DNA from 2 places in the Pseudoalteromonas porphyrae genome. Region 2 is predicted to be linked to the other one. Evidence: predicted binding sites of a transcription regulator. Region 2 holds the regulator's gene; the other holds the start of a gene.
What was found. The regulator sigma-54, encoded in region 2, starts transcription at its own class of promoters, with help from an activator protein. The targets are predictions, from matches to a motif close to GTTGGCACGNNNNTNGNNT.

Region 1: ADS77_RS11680 (DUF3192 domain-containing protein) is a predicted target of sigma-54. The motif match lies at 6,074-6,092, and genes of this name have one in related genera.

Annotation. Positions count from the first base shown of each region.
Region 1 covers NZ_LHPH01000012.1:56,056-64,000, forward strand. The annotation lists gene ADS77_RS11635 (EAL domain-containing protein) at 1-204, opposite strand, end outside; gene ADS77_RS11640 (GNAT family N-acetyltransferase) at 220-642, opposite strand; gene ADS77_RS11645 (DUF3283 family protein) at 645-848, opposite strand; gene ADS77_RS11650 (transporter substrate-binding domain-containing protein) at 1,075-1,692, shown strand; gene ADS77_RS11655 (DUF1289 domain-containing protein) at 1,689-1,934, opposite strand; gene ADS77_RS11660 (1-acyl-sn-glycerol-3-phosphate acyltransferase) at 2,049-3,182, opposite strand; gene ADS77_RS11665 (SO_0444 family Cu/Zn efflux transporter) at 3,341-4,534, opposite strand; gene zntR (Zn(2+)-responsive transcriptional regulator) at 4,518-4,931, opposite strand; gene ADS77_RS11675 (D-2-hydroxyacid dehydrogenase) at 5,031-5,975, shown strand; gene ADS77_RS11680 (DUF3192 domain-containing protein) at 6,137-6,514, shown strand; gene ADS77_RS11685 (diguanylate cyclase) at 7,244-7,945, opposite strand, start outside.
Region 2 covers NZ_LHPH01000002.1:74,837-82,781, reverse strand. The annotation lists gene mgtE (magnesium transporter) at 1-923, opposite strand, end outside; gene ADS77_RS02255 (HPr family phosphocarrier protein) at 1,045-1,317, opposite strand; gene rapZ (RNase adapter RapZ) at 1,332-2,174, opposite strand; gene ADS77_RS02245 (PTS sugar transporter subunit IIA) at 2,195-2,647, opposite strand; gene hpf (ribosome hibernation promoting factor) at 2,652-2,939, opposite strand; gene ADS77_RS02235 (RNA polymerase factor sigma-54) at 2,969-4,465, opposite strand; gene lptB (LPS export ABC transporter ATP-binding protein) at 4,532-5,257, opposite strand; gene lptA (lipopolysaccharide transport periplasmic protein LptA) at 5,254-5,787, opposite strand; gene lptC (LPS export ABC transporter periplasmic protein LptC) at 5,777-6,331, opposite strand; gene kdsC (3-deoxy-manno-octulosonate-8-phosphatase KdsC) at 6,328-6,879, opposite strand; gene ADS77_RS02210 (KpsF/GutQ family sugar-phosphate isomerase) at 6,879-7,850, opposite strand; gene ADS77_RS02205 (calcium/sodium antiporter) at 7,876-7,945, opposite strand, start outside.

The DNA.
Region 1 (7,945 bases), on a different contig from region 2:
CACTTGATAACCATCATAACGATTGAGCCCACCTTCGGTTGCCAGCCAAAGGTATCCATTGTTATCAATCAACATGTTACTGACGTAACTTTGTGATAGCCCTTCACTTGGTGATAATCGTTTTACTTGTGCAACAGCTAAGTGACTAATAGCGATATTGATGGCTAAGAAAAAAAAAGTCATAACCTTAAACCATTTGCTCATTCATAACCCCAAGTTTTATTTTAAATAATTACTCGACCTAATGCTCATTGCTACTATTTTTCGTTGCTGGTAAAAACAAAATAGTGTCGCTAAAGGTTCTGGTAATGTTAACACAAAGTTAAACCCAATTGACCGATAAAAATCAATTAAACTTTGGTATGCAAATGTATAAACTTCTTGCTGTTGACTTTTTATGATCTGGCTAAGTAACTGTCTTGCAATCCCTTTACCACGCCAAGGTGGCGCAACTAATAAGGTAGATAAAAATAAGTGATCACCGCGATTTTGAATTCTACATGCTGCGATTATGTCAAAGTCAGCATAGGCAACCCACACAGCATCTTGTTTGTTTGCTCGTCCTCGCGCGCCATTTGAATCATAAAATTTATTTACTAAAGGCGTTTTTACAGGATCTAAACATTCAAACCTAAGTGCCATGGTTAACTCAGCATAACTGCTAAATATTGCTCAAATTGTTGCTTAAGAAATACTTGGTCAGCAACAGGGCGGCTATGTATGGTGTTATATATTTGTTCGCGAGTGCTTTTTCCACGTTTTATTTGATACGCCCAAAACGATGCTTCATAGTCTAATTGAATTTGATATTTTTGCTCTCTAGGGAGTAAACATAAGTTAAATGACATCAATTACCCGTTATTATTACAAACCATATAAGTGAGCTTAGTATATCAAATAATAATTTAAAACGAGCAAAAAGTAGTAGCTAACCTTGCTCTTTGAGGGATTTAAACGTAAATTAGTGGCGTTTTTTCGTCCTCACCTGGAGACATGTTGATTAAATATATCTTGCAGATTTTCATATTCATTCTATTACTTTCCCCTTGCCGTAGTATGGCTGAAACTAAATATATGACTTTCAATCGACCCGCCGATACACAGCAAGCACGCTATGTTATTGAGTTAATGACGATGGCATATAAAGAGCTTGGCTACGAACTGCATATTATAGACTTCAACCATCAGAGCTCGCTTGCAGCTGCAAATAACGGTACGCTCGATGGTCAACTAGGTCGAGTTGCAAGTATCAATAAAAAATATAAAAACTTACGATTAGTCAATGTCCCATTATTTGAATTTGATTTGATTTTATTGAAAAATTGTCAACAATGTAACTTTGATCAAATAGCTAATATCGCGATTCAATCTGGTTACCCTGCAGCGCAAAACTACCTTGACCAACACCCATATATTGGCGATGTTATACGTGTAAAAAGTGTCACTGCGCAGCTTAACTTACTTACCCAAAAGAAAGTTCAAGGGGCTATTTTACTCGATTTCCTATTAGATACTGCCCACCCAAGTTTTGATGCAAATCAGTTCCACAAAGAAGTATTAATCCCAATTAAAAGCTTTCATTTTTTACATTCACGTCATCAAGCATTAATTCCAAAATTAGAAACCCAATTAAATAAACTAAATAAAAATGGCACAGTGCACTTGCTAAAAAATAAGTACAACCTTAATTAAAAATCAAAATCAGTTTGCTGATTAGGTATTATCGAATCATTCGTCATTGGCACTTTTTGCTGATAACGTTTATATCGCTGCTGGCAGAGGCTTATCACTTTTCTCTTCTGCGCATTCGTGAATGTATTCCATGTAAACCGTTCATCCCGGCTACGATAACACCCTTTGCAATAGCCTCGGTTATTCACCTCGCATATACCTTTACAAGGACTTGGAATATCAAATATTTCAATTTGTTGCATGGTTAACAGTTAATAAAAAACACTAAATTAAGTATAGCCCGTTTTTTAAACGAAAAAAAAGCCGTCTACTAAAAACGGCTTTAATCTATCTAAACGACTTGATAGAGACTTAATTTATTTATAACTTTCGCTACTGTTTAACTCAGCTTTACGTTCAAAAGGCTTTGCGTACATTGCCAACACTAATGACTTTAATTCTTCAGGAACTAACGCCATACGCTGCTCAAACTCTGCGGCATCTTTTTTATCTATAACGGCTTGTTTACACCCACCAGCAATATAATTTCCTGGGTGTAAAAAGAATGAATCAATGATTTGCTCATCGATTGTCTTTGCTAGCTGCTCAGGTGAGTCGCAACCATCTTCAACCGGCTGTCCAAATGCTAGATGCACATGCCCTTTGGCCGCACTAAACCCTTCAACGATACTCGCTATGTCTTCACCTGCTGATTTGGTGTATTTACCATGATGTAGCTTATGATAGAGCTCTTTAGCCTTGGCTATTGCGCACGGCTCATATTGGTAAGAGATAGACACAGGTACAATTTTTAATTCGCGAATATATTCAGAGAATTCTTTTTTCTGCTTCCGCCCCTGTAATTGCAACATTTTCAGCAATGCAGGGTCTGTTTGATCAAATCCATCTTTTGCACGCCCTTCTTTTTGTGCAATCCAAATTGAATTACCACCGATTAATGAATCATAAATATAAGCAGAAAGGTGTGACAAAGCACGAAACATCTCTTTTGGGGCTTTAATAGAACGCTTTACAATAAAACTCTTATTTAAGCGCATTAGCTCTGTAATATAAGGGATTTGCAGTAGGTTATCGCCAATAGCAATACGCACTGTTTTCATCTTATAGCTAAATAACCCCCAATTAACTAACGCTGGGTCCAATACAATATCGCGATGATTTGAAATAAATAAATAAGCTTGTTTTGGATCTAGTTTATCAAGTCCAGAAAATGTTACCTCTGACGTTGTCCGCTTAACTAACATTGCTAAATATCTAGATACTTCTTGTTGAACTTCCTCAACAGTGGATATAGCGCCCCATTTTTTACGTAATTGACGCCTAACAAGCGCACGAGAAACAATCGAGAATGTAGATAAAAATCGCGGCAGATTATATTTAGCTAACACATCAACAAACGCATTATCATCAATTAAGCGTGCCACTGATGCGGCCACTTCATCATCATTGTAGGGTCTTATATCGGCGTACTTATCCACGAGCTCACTCATTTGTGCATCTTTAAAGTTAAAAAAACGGCACGCAATCGCGTACCGTTTATATTCTGTTGACGATTATAACTCAGGCAATTGAAAATGCGAACTAAGTCATTAACTTAGTCATCTATTGATGTTAAACAAAATCATCAAAACCCTTTAATAACAATTAGCTATGTAATGCTCTTACCAGTAGTTCCATATTTACCAATAGCAAATTTGACTACTAAACGTACCATTAATGTCAGTAAAATGACCCCACTGAGCAAAGTTAACCAATGCGGCAATACCTGGTGCTCCTCACCTAGCAATGGCGTAACTACAAAACCAAATTCAGCAACAAGGTAATCAGTTAAAAAGCCAAACAGTAATGCAACGCCTATTACCCCTGTTAAATAGGCTGCAACCGCTCGCCTACCAAGTTCGTTTGCTACAACGCCAAGAGTAGCTATGTTGGTTGCAGGGCCCGCCAACATAAAGACCAAAACTGCCCCTGGTGCAACACCACTTAATAATAATCCAGCCGCAATAGGGGTTGAGGCAGTGGCACAAATATACATTGGAATACTAATCAATATCACCACTAGCATTGCCAAAATACCACTCCCCCACTGAGTTAAAAATGACTCAGGTACGAAAGTTTGAACCAATGCCGCAAAAAATAAACCAATCATGAGCCATTTCATTGTATCTGATAGCAACTTATTACAACTAAAGCTTACTGCTTGTTTAAACTTCTCCCATTGCGTATCAGTCACCGTGTCTGTCGTATCACAACAACTTGGTTCATTAATTTGTTTGGCTGTCTCTGCGCTTGGTGCGCAACATGTCTCACTTTCTACCTTTATTGAACCTGTACTTGATGAACAACAGCTAGGTTTTACTGTCGGTTCAGGTTGTTTCTTTGAGCAGCAACTTGGTTTCCCCGCTAAGCCCTCATCACTTTTTAGATCAATTGGTTGCTCATCCTTTGTATCTCGCCCAACTAAAACACCTGCAACGATTGCGCTACAAATTGCTGCGATTGGACGAATAACGGCCATAAATGGGCCCAATAAAACGTATGATACAGATACCGAGTCAACCCCAGTTTCTGGCGTTGAGACTAAAAATGCAGTTGTTGCGCTTTTTGACGCGCCCGCACGTCTTAACCCTATGGCAGCAGGGATAACACCACATGAACATAAAGGCATTGGCGCACCAATCAGTGCGGCTTTAACCGTGGTCCAGAAACCTTCTTTCCCCAAATGCTTGTTAAGAAAGTTAACAGGTAAATAAACATTAAGCATGCCAGCGATCAGCAAACCAAGCATTAACCAAGGTGCAGATAATAAAAATAGCTGCCAAAAATTATTGAGTAAGTCCATCGATATCCTCCAAAGTAGTTAATATAGAGCAGTTATCTGCGGGCTCTTCACCGCCACAGCATTTGTCAGCTAAAACAGATAATGACTGATGAAAGCGCGTTAATTCAGCAATGCGCACTGCAACAAGATCTCGCTTTTGTAAGGTTAAATTTTTAACTTCGTGGCATGAATGCTGCTGTTTATGAAATTTAATTTGCAGTAACTCTTTAATTTCTGACAAACTAAAACCGACATTCTTTGCGCGTAAAATAAACTTCATTTGTTTTAAGTCTGACTGGCTATAATCACGATACCCAGATTGTGTCCGCGATGTAGCCGTTAACAAAGCATGCTTTTCGTAGTACCTTAATGTATCTGTTGAGACACCTAACTGGCTTGCAAATTCGCCTATTTTCATCATCGTCTCCAATGAATTTTTATCAACTTTTACTTACTATAAACCTTAGAGCACACACTAAGGTCAAGTATTTATAATTTTTATTTTAAAGGAAATAGTATGAATATCACTCTACTCGATAGCGATACTTTAGCAGGCACTTCACTTAAGCCTTTTCAAGAGCTTGGTAAGTTTAAAAGCTACCCTCTAACGAGCACTGAGCAAGTTATTACTCATAGCCTAGGTGCCGATGTGTTGATCACTAATAAAGTTGTACTTAATCGCGAGACGCTCGCACAACTCCCCGCAGTTAAACTTATTTGCGTTGCAGCAACTGGCACAAATAATGTCGACTTAATCGCAGCGAAAGAGCTTGGCATTGCAGTCGCCAATGTAGCTGGATATTCTACACCTAGCGTTGTTCAACACACTTTTGCATTAATTACTAACTTGCTCGGTAATACACATCGCTATATTAATGATTGCCAACAGGGGCAGTGGCAGCAAAGCCAAATGTTTTGCCGTCTTGATTATAGTTTTAACGAAATTGCGGGTAAAACATTAGCGATTATTGGTTATGGTTCATTAGGTAAAGCCGTTGCAACTGTAGCCAATGCATTTGGCGCACACGTCATTCTTGCTGAGCGTAAAAACCATCCCGTTAGGCAAGGCCGCACTGAATTTTATCAAGCAATAAAAAGCGCTGATATTATTAGCGTACATTGCCCTTTAACTGATGAAAGCCGAGATCTAATTAGCGCAGAAGAGCTAAGTATGATGAAGCCCTGTGCTATTTTAATTAATACAGCCAGAGGCGGTATTGTAAATGAAACTGACTTAGCCCATGCACTCGCTGAGAATCAAATTGCTGCAGCTGGGGTTGATGTGTTAACGAAGGAGCCTGCCACTGACACTAACCCGCTAGTAAGTTATCAAGGCCATAACTTAATTTTAACCCCTCATATTGCATGGGCCAGTGAAGAGTCAATCATTCGCCTAGTTAAACAGATAAGCTTGAATATCAGTGCATTTAGCCAAGGTGAGAGCCGAAATAGACTGGTCTAATAGACTAATTATTAGTTATAAATACCAAGCCATATGCTATTCACACATCGTATATGGTTTCAAAAAACCTAACACACTGATTTTAAACAAGCTAAAAACTTGGCCAGCTATTTGCTAAATATTCAATAATAAATACCGTACTTAGCATCAGGGCAAATATAATGAAAAAAACACTTTTAATCGCAGCACTTACAATACCATTTTTAACTGGATGCGTTATTGCAGTATCAGATGGTGAAGCAGAAACACATTGGGCAGGCAGTGATACATCTAGCTGGGAAAAGCACCACAAATATAATCGAGAGGCTATTGCAAATATTGATTTAGATAGCAGTTATCAATCTGTTTTAAGTAAACTTAAAACGCCTAACTTCTCTGAGCTGTTAAAAAAGAATGATGATGTGTATCAGGTGTTATTTTACGCCACTCACAGCATTCACTCTGACGGTAAAATGACCAAAGATGAGTGCACTGCGCTTGTATTTAAAAATGAGAAACTCATTGGGGTGGGCGATACCATCTATAAATCACTTAACTAACATTTATACCAATCTGCGTAGATATGGGGTCTATTTAACGACAAGAAAATTGCGCTATACCTAGGCAGAAATTTTTATATCTAGGGCGTGTTGACCTTTCGTGATTAATTTTGCAGCAGTATGTTTGGTATTTAGGCAAGACAGCGCCTATGCAGTGTGGTTGTTCCCCATAAATAGGCGATAACGCAGTATAAATGCCAAACATGCGCTGCCCAAAGGGTTCTTCCTAGGGGCGATTGACTCTTTGTTGCTCGGTTTTGACTTAGCCCGCTAGGTTACAAACCTCGCGCCGCGATTAAATCGCCCCTAGATTGAACAAATTTCAATCCACAAAGGTCAACACGCCCTAGTTGTTCTAAATAAAAAATTTTTAACGACGTTATAGCGTGATTTAATTCGTTAAATTGTTCAAATATTTATGCAGATTGGTATTATCTGCCTAAACCACCTCAAGATGCGAGGGTCGTTGGAATTAAAAGCGATTTAGACAAGACATTAGTTGCAAGTAATAGTGGTTCTATTTTTAAAATCAACCCCTTATAAAAGTAACGCAGTATAAATCGCTTTTAAACTAACCCATTGGGCGGTTCACAGGCACCTGTGAAACGCTGAATTCTGCATCTTGAGGTGCCTTGGGTATATTGCGCTGGGTAGATAACAATCTACCCATGATTTTATTTTAACTAACTACAACATTGAAAGCTTTTAAAAACCTAACTCGCTCTTTTATTATTGCGTTCGAATGACACGCGCAACAATGATATCTCGACCAGCATCTTTCGCTTGATATAACCCTAAATCAGCCTCTTCTAACAGTGTATGTTCGCCATATACTTGGCCGCACTCTGTTGTCGCAACACCAATACTTATTGTTATATGATCAGCATTTAATGATGCCTTATGCGGAATATTCAATCCGTTGACTGCATCTCTTAACTTATTTGCAAACTGCAACGCTTCATTTTTTCCCATATCGGGTAAAACTGCAGCAAACTCTTCTCCCCCATAACGCGCAACAAAATCACTTGCACGCTCACATTCGCCCACTAATGCATGCGCAATACGTTTCAAGCAGTCATCTCCAGCACGGTGGCCATAACAATCGTTGTAACGTTTAAAGTGATCTATATCCATAAGTAAAACTGATAATGGGGTTCCAGCTCGGCGGCTTCGTCGCCACTCCCGAGATAAGTTTTCATCCAAATAACGCCTATTTGGGATTTCCGTCAAACCATCAATGGATGCTAGCATTTCAAGTAAGTCATTTTTCTGTTTTATAAGTAATTGATTTCTGACACGAGCTTTTACAATTGTAGGGCTAAAAGGTTTTGCAATATAATCCATAGCACCTAGTTCAAACCCTTTAGCTTCATCATCATGACTTGTATTGGCCGAAATAAAAATAACGGGGAGAGCTTGAGTTGATGGATT
Region 2 (7,945 bases):
AAGCTGGCAACAATAGCTGCCATAAGTGCTGTTAATAAGTTAACTCCCAGCCAAATAGAGCGTTTTTTAGAGCTTTTTAATACGGGAGCAAAGGTGTCTTCTTCATCATCAAGACCCGCCAAGCTTAACAGGCTATGCTCGGCGTCTTCTCGGATAACGTCAACGATATCATCGATTGTAATACGACCAAGTAGATGGTCGTTATCATCAACAACAGGTGCTGATATCCAGTTATGGCGCTCAAATAGTTGGGCTACTTCCGTTTCATCCATTGAAATAGGAATGGACTCACAATCTTCATCCATAAAATCACGAATGATCTTATCCGGCGAATTAGTCAATAATGTGGTTAGTGACATGGCACCTATAAAGCAGTTGTTTTTATCAACGACATAAAGGTCATCGGTGCCCTCTGGTAGTTCACCTCTTAAGCGTAAATAACGAAGTACCACGTCGATAGTGACATCTGGACGAATGGTCACGGTATCTGTATTCATCAGCGCACCAGCAGAGCGCTCTTGATATGAAAGAGCTTGCGTTGCGCGTTCTCTGTCTTGGCTATCCATTGCGCTAACAACGTCTTGATAAACTGTGTCAGGCAGGCTTCTTAGCACTTCACCTAAATCATCATGCCCCATGTCTTCAGTGGCCGCAGCAATATGCTCCGGTTCCATTTGGGCGATAATACCTAAACGAACATCTTCTGAGAGTTCTTCGAGTACGTCACCTTGAACATCAGGGTCAACTAGTTGCCATAGTTGGGTACGAGTTTTATGGGGGGATGACTCAAGCAGTAATGCGGTGTCACATGGGGCTGTTTTTGCCAACATACGCCTAACTTGAACAAACTGACCACTGTTAAGTGACTTAGTCACTTGTTTTAGTTGTTGTAGTGGGTAATCTTGTTCAAAAGCTTCAGGCATTGGCGTCCTTAAATAATTAATACACTTTTAGGGTAGGGTAGACTTCGATAATTAAGCAGGCTGATTGTTATAACCAACATGCTTATTCAGTTTATCGCAATTTGTAAAGCGATACTACGAGCTATTCTTGCTCGTTAAATTTCTGTGCAATAAGTTGTCCTATTGCCGCTAGTGCGGGTTCTGCATCGGGGCCTTCGCACACTACTTTTACTTCTTTTCCTTGGCTACTTTCAAGTAACATTAAGCCTAATACGCTATCTCCAGCGGCTTCTTTGTTATCTTGATGAAGCGTAATACTGGCATCGAACTGCACGGCTAGTTGCGCTAATACACTGGCTGCACGGGCGTGTAAACCAAGCTTATTTTCTATTAAAAATGTATCTTCTAAACGCATTGGTTTCTCTTTGTTTATTCTTGTTCGCGATGGCGAATCTTCACATTACTATGGCTCATTGCAAAGCTTTCGCCAATGGTTTGTGCTAAATACACTGAACGATGTTGTCCACCGGTACAGCCGATTGCAATTGTTAAGTAGCTACGATTATTGCGTTCAAGGTGTGGTAACCATGTTTGCATAAAAGTTTGAATTTGCCATGTGAATTTTTGCACTATGCTGTGACTCGCTAAATAATCTTTTACCGGTTGATCAAGCCCTGTTAGTGGCTTTAATTCAGGTTCCCAGTGTGGGTTTGGTAAAAAGCGCGCATCAAATACATAATCAGCTCCCTTAGGAATGCCATGCTTAAAACCAAATGACTCAAATGTAATGATCAGTTTTTTATCTTTTTTTCCTAAGATTTTTTCGCGAATTGATTCAGCCAGCTGGTGGACACTTAAATCGGTTGTATCAAGAATAAAGTCGGCGCGGGTAATGAGTACATCTAATAGCACTTTTTCTTGTTTAATGGCTAAATCAAGTGGCAATGAATCTAAAGAAAGTGGGTGTAAACGGCGTGTTTCAGAAAAGCGCTTAATGAGCGTTTGGTCGTCACTGTCTAGATAAAATAGAGTTGGGTTTGCAAACCCCGGAAGATACTCAAGGATATCATTAAACTCTTGCTGTTCTTTGGGTAAGTTACGCACATCAATACTGACGGCAATCTTATCGTAGTTATCAGATACACTACGCACTAACGACGGTAATAAGTTTACAGGGATATTATCAACACAATAATAGCCAAGGTCTTCTAATACACGCAAAGCGACAGATTTACCTGACCCTGAGCGCCCACTGATGATAATTAATTCCATGTAAACTCTCCTTCTTTTAACTACGACTGTTCAACAATTACTTGATATAGATCTTGGTCTGTTTTTGCGCTACGTATTTGTTTACAAAACTCTTTGTCGTTGAGTTTATCAGCAATTGTAGCCAACGTCTTTAAATGAAGTTCACTGTCACCGTCAGGTACGATGAGTGCAACAAAAATATCGACGGGGCGATTATCAATGGCATCAAAATTGATTGGTTGTTCGCTTACTAAAATTAAAGCGAGTGGTTCTTGTGCGCCACTCATGCGACCATGCGGGATCGCGATACCACGGCCAATACCTGTACTACCTAATTTTTCTCTATTTAATAGAGCACTCAATATGTCTTGTTGTGATAAGTGAGGAAGCCGTTCATGAGCCAATTGGCTGATAAATTCGAGGATACGTTTTTTGCTATTAAAAAGGACCGCAGCTTTACTGCAGTCCTGACAAGTAAGTGAACTTAGTTTCATAGTGTTAGTGTCGAGCGTGCTTCTCTTTGTGTTTGATAACTTGACGGTCGAGTTTATCGATGAGCCCGTCAATCGCGGCATACATGTCCTGGTGCTGCGTTGAGGCAAATAGCTCTGCGCCACTGACATGTAATGTTGCTTCTGCTTTTTGGTTGAGCTTTTCTACGTCAAGAATAACATGGACATTGTTGATGTGATCAAAATGCCTCTCAAGCTTCGCAAACTTATTGTTTACATAGTCTCTTAATGAATCAGTAATTTCTACGTGACGACCAGTTAAATTTAGTTGCATAAGCATTTTCCTTCTTGTGGTTTTACGCCTTAAATCAAGCTTTTACGTTGATTTGACGGTGGAATAGCTAGCGATTCACGGTACTTTGCTATTGTTCGTCTAGCTACTTTGATACCTTGCTCTGCCAATATATCTGCAATTTTACTATCACTCAATGGTTTAGCTGAGTTTTCTGCTGCAATCAATTTTTTTATGAGTGCACGAATTGCTGTCGATGAGCATTCTCCGCCATTTTCGGTACTGACATGGCTTGAGAAAAAATACTTTAACTCAAAAATACCACGTGGTGTATGCATGTACTTCTGGGTTGTTACCCGGGAGATTGTTGATTCATGCATTTCAACCATTTCAGCAACATCGTTTAATACCATAGGTCGCATAGCCTCGGGGCCATGCTCAAAAAAACCTTGCTGCTGTTTAACAATGCAGTTAGTTACTTTGAGTAATGTGTCATTACGACTTTCTAGGCTTTTTATAAACCATTTAGCTTCTTGTAAATGAGAGCGAATAAATTGGCTGTCAGTGCTCGATTTTACTGAGCGCGACATCGCCGCATATTGGCTGTTAACTCTAATTTTTGGCATGCTATCTGGGTTGAGCTCTACCACCCAGCGGCCTTTAATTTTTTTCACTGACACGTCGGGAATAACGTACTCTGACTCTTCTCGAACTATGGTATCCGCAGGCTTTGGATTAAGGCTGTGGATGAGTGTCATTACTTCTTTTAGTTCATCTTCCTTTAGCTTAGTCTTTTTCATCAAAGTACGATAGTCGCGACTAGCTAATAAATCGATATGATCAGTTAAAATCATTTTTGTTTCGGCAATCCAAGGCGTTGCAGGATCAAATTGATTTAGCTGAATACATAAACATTCAGGTAGGCTGCGTGCAGCAATACCGACCGGATCAAATAACTGAATACGCTTTAATACCGCTTGAACTTCATCAAGTTCAATTTCTTCTTCGTTATTACCTTTGTTTAGGCTTTCAGCAATGTCTTCACAGCTTAGTGTAAGAATACCTGAGTCATCAACCGCTTCGACAATGGCTATCGCGATAGCTTCGTCAGTCGGACTAAAATGAGTCAGCTGTAGTTGCCACATAAGGTGATCGTGGAGGGTTTCAGATGAAGCGCCTTGATAAATAGATTCATCTTCAGGCATTGGCCCTGATGAAGAGCTTGGTGCGGCGCTCATGTATTCATCCCATGTAACATCCATCGCCATTTCGTCGCTTACGGTATCTTTTGCTAGCGCTTCACTGCTTTCTTGTTCGTATTCACTTGGCGTGTCATCAGCTGAGGCACTGACAGTTTGATCATCAGTATCTTGTTTTTGTTCGTTCTTACCACCTGATTCATCACCAAAGTCATTTTCATCGACCTCAAGTAATGGATTGCTATCTAGTGCTTCTTGGATCTCTTGTTGAAGATCTAATGTGCTCAACTGTAACAAACGAATAGCTTGTTGTAGCTGTGGTGTCATTGTAAGTTGCTGGCCCATGCGCAGCTGGAGTGATTGCCTCATGTATCTCTAACAATCCTTTTATTGTTGTCATAATTAAGTCTAGCAGAACCTTAGCCGGGCGTGGCTTTATAGCCTAAATTGCTCACCCAAATAAACGTCGCGGACTGTTTGGTCGGCAAGTACATGCTCAGGAGTGCCTGATGCAATTAACTCCCCATGAGAAACTATGTAGGCTTTTTCACAAACATCAAGGGTTTCTCGTACATTGTGGTCGGTAATAAGTACGCCTATCCCACGGTTTTTAAGATGTTCAATAATCTTCTTTATATCTAACACCGAAATAGGATCAACGCCAGCAAAAGGCTCATCTAACAGAATAAATTTAGGGTTTGCGGCTAAAGCGCGAGCAATTTCAACGCGACGGCGTTCACCACCAGATAATGCCATACCTTGACTATCGCGGATGTGCTGAATGCTAAATTCATCAAGTAAGCCATCAAGCGCTTCTTCACGAGCTTGTTTATTTAGCTCTTTACGGGTTTCGAGTATCGCCATCAGGTTTTGGTAAACGGTCAGTTTGCGAAATATCGAAGATTCTTGCGGTAAATAGCCAATCCCTAAACGTGCACGGCTGTGCATTGGCAATAAGGTGATGTCGTTATCATCTATGCTTATTTTACCTTTGTCGCTTGGCACTAATCCTACAATCATGTAAAAAGTGGTGGTTTTGCCTGCGCCATTAGGGCCAAGTAAGCCAACAATGCTACCAGCGCTGACTTCTAAGCCTACATTTTTTACGACTTGGCGGCCTTTATAACTTTTTGCTAAAAACTCAGCTTTTAATGTGCTCATGGCTGACCTTTTTCGTTATCTTTTTTAGTGTTTACTGGGACTAATATTGTATGCACTCGTTCGTCTGAATTTTCATCTTTTTCAGCGCTAATTAATTGTTGGTCCATGTCGTATGTAATACTTTTGGCATTAATCTTTTGACCTGCTTGAGTGACTTGGGCGTTACCGATTAAAGTTAAATAGCGTTTATCAACATCGTAACGAACCTCATTGGCGCTGGCGCTCATAATTGTGCCATCTGTTTGTTTTTCTTCAAAGTATGCAGGGCTTCCAGTGGCAACAAGCAGCTGCTTATTATCACCTAAATCTTCACGTTTGTGCACTTCTAGGTGATCAGCTGTGATACGACGATTACCATGGATTATCTCTACGTTTTTTTCAAAAATACCGACATTTTTTTTCAGCTGTGCAAGCTGTTTATCAGCGCTTATCGATACTTGGTCTGCAAGTGGAAGAGTACCTTCAGCAAAGCTTGAAAGGGCAATGAACAAGCTAGGTATTACAAGTAAGTGAGCAAATTTATTGGTCATAATATATGGTTCGCGTATGGTTAATAAGTTCTACCACTTCGGCTTTTAAGTCGGCTCTAAGGCCGCGTCCGGTGGTCTTTAAATTTGGTCCGATTAATTCAACAGGCTGTTCTGAACTCATGGTTTGTTGTTCAATATCAACCAAGATATTATCGGCATTAATATGCTTAATCATTGCGTTGTTTGTGAGATTTTTAGCAACAACATTGCCTTCTAAAATCAACTGGTTATTTTCATATAATGTGGCTTCTTGCGCATTGATTTGCCACGTTTGCTGTTGATTATATAAAGTAAAAATAGGCTTTTCAAAGTAAGTAAATCCTAACTGCTGATAAAGTTCCATTTTTGCTGCGGTTACTTTGTGGCTAATTTTACCTTGCTCATCAAATGCGGTTTGCTTTAATTCGACCGCGGTATAATCAGGTTTTGCTATCACATCTTCTTGATTTTTTACCGTGGTCGTTGTTTGGCTAAAGTACGGGAGCCACAACCACGCCATAAAACCTATAAATAATACGCTTAATATTAAACGCGCACTATTCATGAGCTAGTCCCTTCACTGGTCAATGATTTTCCATTAACTAGCATTAATAAGTCGGTTAGCTCGCGTACTGCACCAAAGCCACCGGGTAGCATTGTTGTGTAATGTGATAGTCGCTTAATTAGCGGGTGTGCGTCATTTACAGCAACTGCAAAGCCAACCAGTTCCATGACCGGTAAATCAGGACCGTCATCGCCGATATAGGCAATTTGTTCGTCACTTAACTGGAGTTTATCTTTTAGCTCTTGATAAGCGTGCAACTTGTTTTCTTGGCCTTGGTAGATATGCGGTACAGTTAGGCTAGTCATTCGTTGCTGAACTATCTGTGAATGGCGGCCTGTGATCACGGCTACTTCAAAACCACTATTGATAAGCGCTTTGATACCAAAACCGTCTTTAGTATTGAAGGCTTTTAGTTCTTCACCTTGGTTACCAAGATAAATACGGCCATCAGAGAATACCCCGTCAATATCACAAATAAGTAATTTAACTTTTTTGGCGCGGGTTTGCGCATCGTCTGAAAGTGGTTGGTATAAGTCTGCAAATTGCATTATAAAACTCCTGCTTTTAGCAAATCTTGCATGTTAAGTGCGCCAATAGGGTGGTGATTTTCATCAATGACAATTAAGCCATTAATGCGTTTATTCTCCATGATATTAAGCGCTTCGGCTGCTAGCATATCGGCTGTAGCTGTTGTGCAAGAACGGGTCATTACGTGACTAATTAAAGTACTGTGAATATCAATTCGTTGCTCTAAAATTCGGCGCAAATCACCATCTGTGAACAAGCCAGCAAGTTGACCCGAATTATCAACTATAGCGGTCATGCCCAAGCCTTTAGCCGACATTTCAATTAACGCGTCTTTAATACATTGCGTGTCTTTGATGATAGGCGTTGTATTGCCAGTATGCATAATATCTTTTAAGCACAGCAATAAGCGTTTGCCTAAACTTCCACCAGGGTGTGATAGTGCAAAGTCGTCAGCAGTAAAACCTCGCGTTTCCAGTAGGGCAACTGCCATTGCATCCCCCATAGCAAGCGTGGCTGTTGTGCTTGCTGTTGGGGCAAGGCCAAGCGGGCATGCTTCTTGGCTTACTTTAACGCATACGTGAACATCAGCCCATGTAGCCATTGATGAGTCAGGATTGCCGGTCATTGCGATCATTTTTGCACCAAGGCGCTTTATGACCGGGATAATGTTTAATACTTCACTGGTTTCACCTGAATTAGAGATAAGAATAACCACATCATCACGTGTGATCATACCTAAATCGCCGTGGCTTGCCTCTCCTGGATGTACAAAAAAAGCAGGGGTACCTGTGCTGGCTAACGTTGCCGCTATTTTATTACCAATATGGCCAGATTTACCCATGCCTACGACAATAATCCGACCGCTGCATTGATACATTAGTTGGCAGGCTTGATTAAAATTATGATCAAGGTATTGAGCAATATCAGCAAGGGCTTGGCGTTCTATTTCAAGGACTCGTTTACCTTGTTCAATAAAATTTAACTGCGTCATTGTGTTATCCATTTTATGAGGTGCATTAAGCAACTTGGCTGAAAATATAACCTTGGTATACTAAAAATGAGATCAGTAATATGCCACCTTCTACT